DNA from 2 places in the Micromonospora sp. NPDC049204 genome. Region 1 is predicted to be linked to the other one. Evidence: riboswitches for the same ligand, from Rfam matches in the RefSeq annotation. Region 1 holds a riboswitch; the other holds the start of a gene.
What was found. A riboswitch is a leader RNA that binds a small molecule or an ion and turns the genes downstream of it on or off. The one in region 1 is predicted to bind cyclic di-AMP.

Region 1 (4,151 bases):
GAGGGTCTGGTCCGGATCGACGTCGAGATCACCCTGACCGCGCCGACGCCGCTGTTCCGGTACGCGTTCCGCCAGGCGCGGGCCGCTCACCTCGCCCTCGCCGCCCGCCTCGGCCCGGCCCTCGACCGCGCCGGTGACCCACCACCCCCAGCCTGACCCGCCCCCGCCCCCGCCCCCCGCCCCGCCGGCCTGGCCCCTCCACGCCGCCGTCCCGCCTCATGATCGTGCTCGATCCAGGATCTAGTGGCCTGCGGGCGTCGGGAGGCCACTACATCCTGGTTTTAGCGCGATCTTGGCGGCGCGATCCCGGCAGCCCGGTCGTGGTGGCGCGGTCACGGGTTGCGGCCGTGGCCTGCCAGGGCGGGTCGGGCGGCGGGACGTCGGCCCCACGGCTTGTACGTGGACAGCACCGTCGCGATGATCATCAAGGTCGTCGACACCGCCGGCGCGATGACCAGGTCCACGCGGTCCCGGGCGGGGAGGGCGGCGCCCACCGCACCGGCGTGCCGCAGATTCGGCGTGAGCAGGAACAACACCAGCCCGACCATCACCGTGGTGAGCACGAGCTTGGCCAGCACCCAGCGATGGCGCCACAGCCCCCACGGGGTGAGTAGCGCGCTGGCGACCCCGATCAGCCAGACCAGGACGCTCAGCGGCGCGAACAGCACCGTGCCGACCAGCGCCGTGACCGGGTAGACCACCGCCGGGTCGGCGCCCCGCTGCACGGCGATGCCGAGGGTGAGGAGCACCAGGTCGGCGCCGAGCCAGCCGAGCGAGGTGACCAGGTGCAGGGTGAGGAGCCCCTTGCGGGCGGTGGGTGGGATCCGACGCATACCGCGATGCTGCCCGCCGACCCGCGCCGGGTCGTCCGACCGCCGACGACATCCGGGGTACGCCCGGCGACGTACCCCGGCCCGGCGACACCATCCTGATCAACACGACAATCGCCGACTCCGGGGTATCCCGTCGTCCGGACACCCCGGAGTCGGCGACTGCGAGTGGATCACCCCCGGACCGGTCCGGGGGAGCCGTCGGGTGGGTCAGTAGACCGACAGGTGTACGTGGTTGGTGTGGTCGGTGGAGGGGGTGCCGCTCGCGCCGCTGTACGACTTCCACCCGCTGCTGGGCAGCCAGATCTGCCGGTACCAGATCACGTACAGCACGGCGAGCCGGTCGGCGTTGCGGATGAAGTACGCGGCCAGGTTGTTGCCGTACGTCTTGTCGCCGCCGGTGGCGTTGCCGCCGAAGCCGCTCGCCTGGGCGGCGAAGTCGCAGGCCCGGCCCTTGGGATGTTCACCGGAGCCGCTGGGGCGGTGACAGGAGACGTACCGGGTGAAGCCGGCGGCCTTGGCCTGGTTGAGCGCGTGCAGGGTGCGCGGGGTGATGCAGCCGTTGGCGGGGGTGGGGTCGTTGACGCTGCACGACTCGGATGGCCAGGAGCCGTCGGAGTTGCGGGGTGCCGCCTTCGCGTTGGCGGTGGAGGTGCCCCGGTTGGAGCCGCTGTCGGCGGTGGGCTGCGGCTTGGGGGTGTTGGCCACGGTCAGGGCCCGTTCGGCCTGGTCCTTGCGCTTGGCCATCACCGCGACCTGCTTGCGCTGTTCGGTGATCTCGCCGTTCAGGGCGGTCCGGGTGCGGTTGGCCTGGTCCTTGGTGGCGAGCAGATCGCGCAGCACTCGGTCCTCGTTGGCGGCCACCGCCTCCAGGGCGGCGGCCCGGTCCATGAAGCCCTCCGGGCTGTTGCTGTTGAGTAGCGCCGACACCGCGCCGAGCCGGCCGGTGCGGTACGCCACGCCGGCGATCTGACCGACCTTGCCGTCGCGCTGGGCCAGCTCGACCTCGATGGTCTTCAGTTGGGTGGCGAGTTGCTGCTGCCGCTGCACGGAGGTGTCCAGAGCGCGCTTCGCGTCCAGGTAGCCCTTGCTGGCTGCCTCGAGTTGGGCGCGGAGCGAGGGGGTGCCGCCCTCCTCGTCGGAGTCGGGTGCGGCTGCGGCCCGCAGGCCGGTCGGGGGAGCGGCCGAGGCGGTGCCGGCCGGGATCGCGACGCCGAGGGCGAACATCGCGACGATCAGGGCCGCCAGTCGGGCGGCGGGTGGTCGTGCTGGTGCCACTGCGCATGTCCTTCCGTCAGCCGCCGACCGGGTTAGCTGACGGGTTCGGGACGGAAGATCCCTACCGCTGACGCGGATGCACCCCAGGAACGTGGTTCCCCGGTTCGCCCGGTTGGGCGATTAGGCGGCGGCCGCCACCGGCGCCTGGAGGGCGCCGCCTGGTGGAGGCCGGGACCGAGCCTACCGGTGCGGGTGGGGCGGCTGCAGCCGATGTGACGGACGGTGCGTACGTCGTCACGAGAAAAGTGTCACCACTCGATCGAGCCGCAGGCTCCGGAGGCGGCGCCGGGCTCGATCTGCAACGTCGCGTGTTCGATCCGGAAGTCGTCGTGCAGGGCGGTACGCGCTGCGGTGAGCACCGCGCCGACCTCGGCGCCGGGTGCCATGGTCAGGTGCGCGGAGGCCACGTCCATGCCGGAGGTGAGCGTCCAGACGTGCAGGTCGTGCACCTCGACCACCCCGGGGACCGCGGCCAGCCGGTCGTGCACGGCGGTCACCTGGAGGTGCTCCGGGGCGGCCTGCACCAGGATGCGGACGGCGGCCCGTGCCAGCCGCCAGGTGCGCGGCAGGATGAACACGCCGATGGCGACGGCGACCAGTGGGTCGGCCCACCACCAGTCGGTGACGGAGATGAGGAGCGCCGCGCCGATCACGCCGAGTGAGCCCAGCAGGTCGCCGAGCACCTCCAGGTAGGCGCCCTGGATGTTGATGCTCTCCCGGGCTCCGGCGCGGAGCAGGGCGAAGGCGGCGATGTTGGCGAGCAGGCCGAGCACGGCCACCACGAGCATCGGGCCGGCGACGACCTCGTGCGGGTCGCCGAAGCGGCGGATCGCGGTGATCAACACGTAGATCGCGACGCCGGAGAGCAGAACGGCGTTGGCCAGCGCGGCGAGGACCTCGAGTCGGTAGAGCCCGAAGGTGCGCTGGGGGTCGATGGTGGCCCGGCGGGTCGCGGTGATCGCGGCGAGCGCCATCCCGATGCCGAGCACGTCGGTGAACATGTGTCCGGCGTCGGAGAGCAGGGCGAGTGAACCGGTGTGCAGGGCGGTCACCGCCTCGACCACCATCAGGGCGGCGAGCAGCCCGAATGCCGCCCAGAGTCGACCCCTGTGCTGGTGTGCGGCATTGGCGACCGACCCATGGTGGTGGTCATGACCTGCGCCCACGAGATCCACCTTCCGCCGCCGGTTGGGGCCCGGTCAAATGTATGCTCACATCGCTATGTATGCAAGTGTGGCGTGGACCGCTGGTCCGCCGGGCGAGACGCGCCGGATCAGCCGGTTGGATCGATGGTGGTGAGCCGTTGCGTGGCCCGGGAGAGCGCCACGTACAGGGTGCGTACCCCCGCACCCGGATCCGCCCGGATCTCGCTCGGGGCGACGAGCACGACCCCGTCGTACTCCATGCCCTTGGCCTCCAGGCTGGTCACCACCTGTAGGCGCGGCGCGTCGAGCGCGTCGAGCCAACCGGCGACCTCGTCGCGGCGGGGGACCGGCGTGATCACCCCGACCGTGCCCTCCACCTCGGCCAGCAGCCCGGCGGCCGCCTTCACGACGGCGGTCTCCAACCCGCTCGCGGGCACCACCAGCTCGACCGGATCGACCCCGGTGGAGCGCACCGCGGTCGGCAGCGGCAGGTCGGGGTAGAGCCGGCGGATCTCCGCCGCCGCCACCGCGAAGATCTCCGACGAGTTGCGGTAGTTGGTGGTGAGCGTGAAATCGTGCCGCTTACGCCGGCCCAGCGCCTGGTCCCGGGCCCGGGTCAGCTCCTCCGGATCGCCGGTCCACGCGGTCTGCGCGGGGTCACCCACCACCGTCCAGGAGGCCAGGCTGCCGCGCCGTCCGACCATCCGCCACTGCATCGGCGAGACGTCCTGTGCCTCGTCCACCACCACGTGCGCGTAGTCCCGGTAGTCCTCCGGACGCTCCCGGGCCGCCGCCCGGGCCGCCCGCTGCCGCTCGCTCGCGGTGGTCAGCTCGCGTACGCCGCCAGCGAGCTGGAACGGGTCGCGGCGGGCCTTGGCCGGCTGCGCCGGCTTGCCGA
Region 2 (4,151 bases), on a different contig from region 1:
ATCGACGTGCTCACCCAGATCTCCGCGATCCAGGCCGCCCTGGACAAGGTGGCGCTGGGGCTGCTCGACGGGCACGCCCGGCACTGCATGCACGAGGGGGCCGCCGAAGGTCGGGCCGACGAGATGGCCACCGAGATGATGGCGGCGGTCGGCCGGCTGATGAAGCGCGGTTGACGACACGCCCGCGGGTGCCGGCACCCGCGGGCGCGGGGTCGGTTTCCGGGCAACCGGGGCCGGGCACTGACCGTCCGTGATCGCGTGGTCGTCGGTCCGCGATCCGCCGCGCCTCGCGCCGCCTTTCGGCGAGGACACTGAACCGCGCGGCGCGCTGACACGTATCCCGCACCGGATCGTTGGGAGTCTCGACTTGGGTTCCGACCACGCCCGTCCCACTCCGTCCGCCCCACCCCGGGTGCGACGGATCCTCGTCATGACCGTGGTGCCCCTCTTCGTCGCCACCGTGGTCGCCGCGGCGCTGCTCTGGCCGCGCGGAGGAGCACCGCAGACCGACGGCGGAGCGGACGTGCCGCGCTACGCCGGCACGGTGACGCGGGTGGTGACCGAGCCGTGCCCGCCGCTGCCGGAGAGCCCCGAGGGCACACCCAGAGTCGGCACCGGGCCGTGCGGCACTGTCGACGTCCGCGTGGACGAGGGGCCCGCCGCCGGCCAGCAGGTGCAGACACCGGTGCCCGACGGGCCGGGCGCGCCACGTGTCGACGTCGGCGACGAGATCATCCTGGTCGAGTTGACCGATCCGACCGATCCCACGGTCAGCAACTGGAACATCGCCGAGCATCAGCGCGGCACCCCGCTGGTGTGGCTGGCGGTGGTCTTCGCCGCCGCGATCGTCGCGTTCGGCCGGTGGCGGGGGTTGGCCGCGCTCGCCGGGTTGGCGGCCAGCTTCGCCATCCTGCTCACCTTCGTGCTGCCGGGCATCGGCGCCGGCCGGTCACCGCTGCTGGTGGCGGTGGTCGGTGCCGCCCTGATCATGTTCGTGGTGCTCTATCTGACCCACGGCGTCACCGCGCAGACCTCGGTCGCGGTGCTCGGCACCCTGGGCAGCCTGGTGCTGACCGGCGCGCTCGCCACCGTCGCCACCGCGGCGACCCACCTCACCGGCTTCGGCAGTGAGGACGCCACGACACTGTCGATGTTCCAGGGTGACGTGGACCTGCACGGCCTGCTGCTCGCCGGGATCATCATCGGTTCGCTCGGGGTGCTCGACGACGTGACGGTCACCCAGGCGGCCACCGTCACCGAGCTGTCGAACGCCAATCCCGGGCTGACCCGCTTGCAGCTGTACCGCGCGGCGACCCGCGTCGGCCGGGCGCACATCGCCTCCACTGTCAACACCATCGTGCTGGCGTACGCGGGCGCGTCGCTGCCCCTGCTGCTCCTGCTCACCGCCGACGCGCGGCCGATCGGGCAGTTGCTCACCAGCGAGTTCCTCGCGCAGGAGATCGTCCGTAGCGCGGTCGCCACCCTCGGGCTGATCGCCGCCGTGCCACTGACCACCGGGCTGGCCGCGATCGTGACCGCCGCCGGGCGCACCGAGACCACGCCGCCCGCCGAGGTCGCTCGGCCGCGCCCCCAGGCCGACCGGGCGGAGGCGCTGGCCGCCCTCAGCTCACCGCGCACCTCTCGACCCGACGAGCCGGACCAGACGCGGACCCCGCCCCCATCCACCGCCACCGACGGGTGGCCGGAGTCGAACAGGAGCACGGATACGGCATGGTGACACTCCTCAGCGTGACCAGATCGGGCCTCCCCCCTGAGAACCGCGTCACTGGTCACCCAACGCTATGGCGAAATGACACTTTTGGTCGGCATCCAGGCGTAGCTCACCCAGTCGACTCTCGGGTAACCTCGCTGCCGGTTACCGATGAAGGCGCGAAGCGGCGCCTGCGGTGCCACCGCCCAATCGCCAACCGGCGAGCCGGGGACCCAGGTGTGTGGGGTGAATCCGCGTCAGCGGTAGGGGCCACTTCCGCCCCGAACCCGTCAGCTAACCCGGTCGGCGGTCGACGGAAGGGAACATTGTGACGGCACCCCTACGCCGCTGGCTGACACCCGTGGTGGCCGTGATCGCCGCACTGACCGTGCTCGCCGGCCCCCTCCCGGCCCACGCCGCCCCGACGACCCCCACACCGTCCGGGCACGAGGAGGACGACGAGCCCAAGCTGCTCAACGACGTCATCGAGCAGGTGAACCGCGACTACTCCGCCGCCAAGTCCAAACTGGACAAGTCCAAGAAACGGCAGTTGGAGTTGGCGCTGGAGGTGGACCGGGCCAAGGCCGACCTGGACGCGCTGGCGCCACAGGTCGGGCAGATCGCCTCCCAGTCGTACCGGACCGGTCGGATCGGTGCGCTGGCGATGCTGCTCGAGAGCAACGCCCCGGACACGTTCGTGCAGCGCGCCGCGATGCTCGACGAGATCAACATGGTGAACGAGAACAAGCTCGCCGAGGTCAACGCGGTGAAGGCCCGTGCCGAGCAGGCCAAACTGCTCCTCGACACCGAGGTCCGCGAGCAGCAGAAGCAGACCGCCGTGATGGCCAAGCGCAAGAGCGAGGCCGACAAGGCGCTCGCCCTGGTCGGCGGCAAGGGCTTCACCGGCGGCCTGGTGGACGCCACCTCGCCGGTCGCCAAGATCGGCCCGGGTCGCACCGCCGACGGCGACTGGAAGGCGCAGTCCTGTAGCGAGAAGGACCCCACCACGTCCGGCTGCGTCACGCCGCGCACACTGCACGCGTACAAGGAGGTCAGGCGGGCCGGCTTCACCCGGTTCGTCGGCTGTCACCGCAATGGTGGACCGTACGAGCACCCGAAGGGCCGCGCCTGCGACTGGTCGCTCCAGAAGAGCGGCTTCTCACCCTGGCACAACGAGGACACCCGGACGTACGGCAACAACGTCGCCGCGTTCCTCATCCGCAACGCGGACCGGCTCGGCATCTACTACGTGATCTGGAACCGGCAGATCTGGTTCCCGGCGACCGGCTGGAAGTCGTACAGCGGGCCGTCGAACCACACCGACCACGTGCACATGTCGATGCTCTGACCCGCAGCATCCTTCGTCGAGGGCCGTTCCGCGTCGCGCGGGGCGGCCCTCGACGCGTCAGGCGGCCGCGACCGGTTCGGCTGACGCGGTCGGCACGCCGAGCGCCGCGAAGCCGGCCGGCACGGCGGCCACCGGGCGCACCACCCCGGCGGCGAGCCGGTACGACACACCCACCACCGCGCACCGCCCCTGCGCCACCTCGGCGGCCAGCACGGGCGACTGCCCGAGCAGCGCCTCGACGGTCTGCGCGATGTGGATGTCGACGATCCCGTCGATGTCGTCCACGCCCTCGGTCTCGGCCCGGCGCAGGCTGGGCAGCACGGCATCGACGACCGCGCCCAGGTGCCCGGGGGGCTGGGTGCCGGTCGCGACGGTCTCCCGCGCCGCCTGCACCGCCCCGCACGAGTCGTGGCCGAGCACCACCACCAGCGGGGTGCCGAGGACGGTCACCGCGTACTCCACGCTGCCGAGGACCTCCGGACCGGCCGTGTGCCCGGCCGTGCGGACCACGAACAGGTCACCCAGCCCCCGGTCGAAGATGATCTCGGCGGCCAGCCGGGAGTCGGAGCAGCCGACGATCACCGCGAACGGATGCTGCCCGTCGGCCACGGCGGACCGGCGCCCGGCGTCCTGGTTGGGGTGGCGCGGGACCCCGCTGACGAAGCGCTGGTTGCCGGCGGTCAGCTCGGCGTACGCCCGGGCCGGCTCGGTGGGTGCGGACGCCTGGTCGGCGATCCGCTGCGAACCCGGCTGGCCGCCGGGAGTTCCAGGACGACTCATCCCCGCACCTCGTCTTCATGCGTCTGACCTGGTCAGAGGGCTTATCAGCGGGCCGGCGGCGGCGCTGGCTCGGGCTCCACCGTCACACGCACCGTAAGATGCGTCAAGGTATGCGTGATTTAGATTTCATACGTTGACACCGGTTCGACCCCTGGGTGCCGCACCGGACGCACGACGGGCGAGACTCCCGGGGGCAGGGCGGACGCCCGGAGAGGCGGTCACACGATGGGGAGCACGGCGACGGGTGCCACCGGCGGCGGGCGGAACTGGACGTTCCTCACCAACCACGGGCACGTGCTGCTGGCCATCGCC

Region 2: linked by a shared signal. The riboswitch ahead of AB0A90_RS24225 (hypothetical protein) and the one ahead of AB0A90_RS10445 (hypothetical protein) in region 1 are both predicted to bind cyclic di-AMP.

The regions. Positions count from the first base shown of each region.
Region 1 is NZ_JBEZDC010000004.1:273,567-277,717, forward strand. Features, by position in the region: gene AB0A90_RS10435 (SRPBCC family protein) at 1-156, shown strand, start outside; gene AB0A90_RS10440 (hypothetical protein) at 333-833, opposite strand; gene AB0A90_RS10445 (hypothetical protein) at 1,041-2,057, opposite strand; cyclic di-AMP (ydaO/yuaA leader) riboswitch at 2,114-2,245, opposite strand; gene AB0A90_RS10450 (cation diffusion facilitator family transporter) at 2,357-3,274, opposite strand; gene AB0A90_RS10455 (AAA family ATPase) at 3,382-4,151, opposite strand, start outside.
Region 2 is NZ_JBEZDC010000013.1:215,650-219,800, reverse strand. Features, by position in the region: gene AB0A90_RS24235 (metal-sensitive transcriptional regulator) at 1-174, shown strand, start outside; gene AB0A90_RS24230 (YibE/F family protein) at 368-1,738, shown strand; cyclic di-AMP (ydaO/yuaA leader) riboswitch at 1,905-2,035, shown strand; gene AB0A90_RS24225 (hypothetical protein) at 2,040-3,059, shown strand; gene AB0A90_RS24220 (carbonic anhydrase) at 3,117-3,839, opposite strand; gene AB0A90_RS24215 (MarR family winged helix-turn-helix transcriptional regulator) at 4,065-4,151, shown strand, end outside.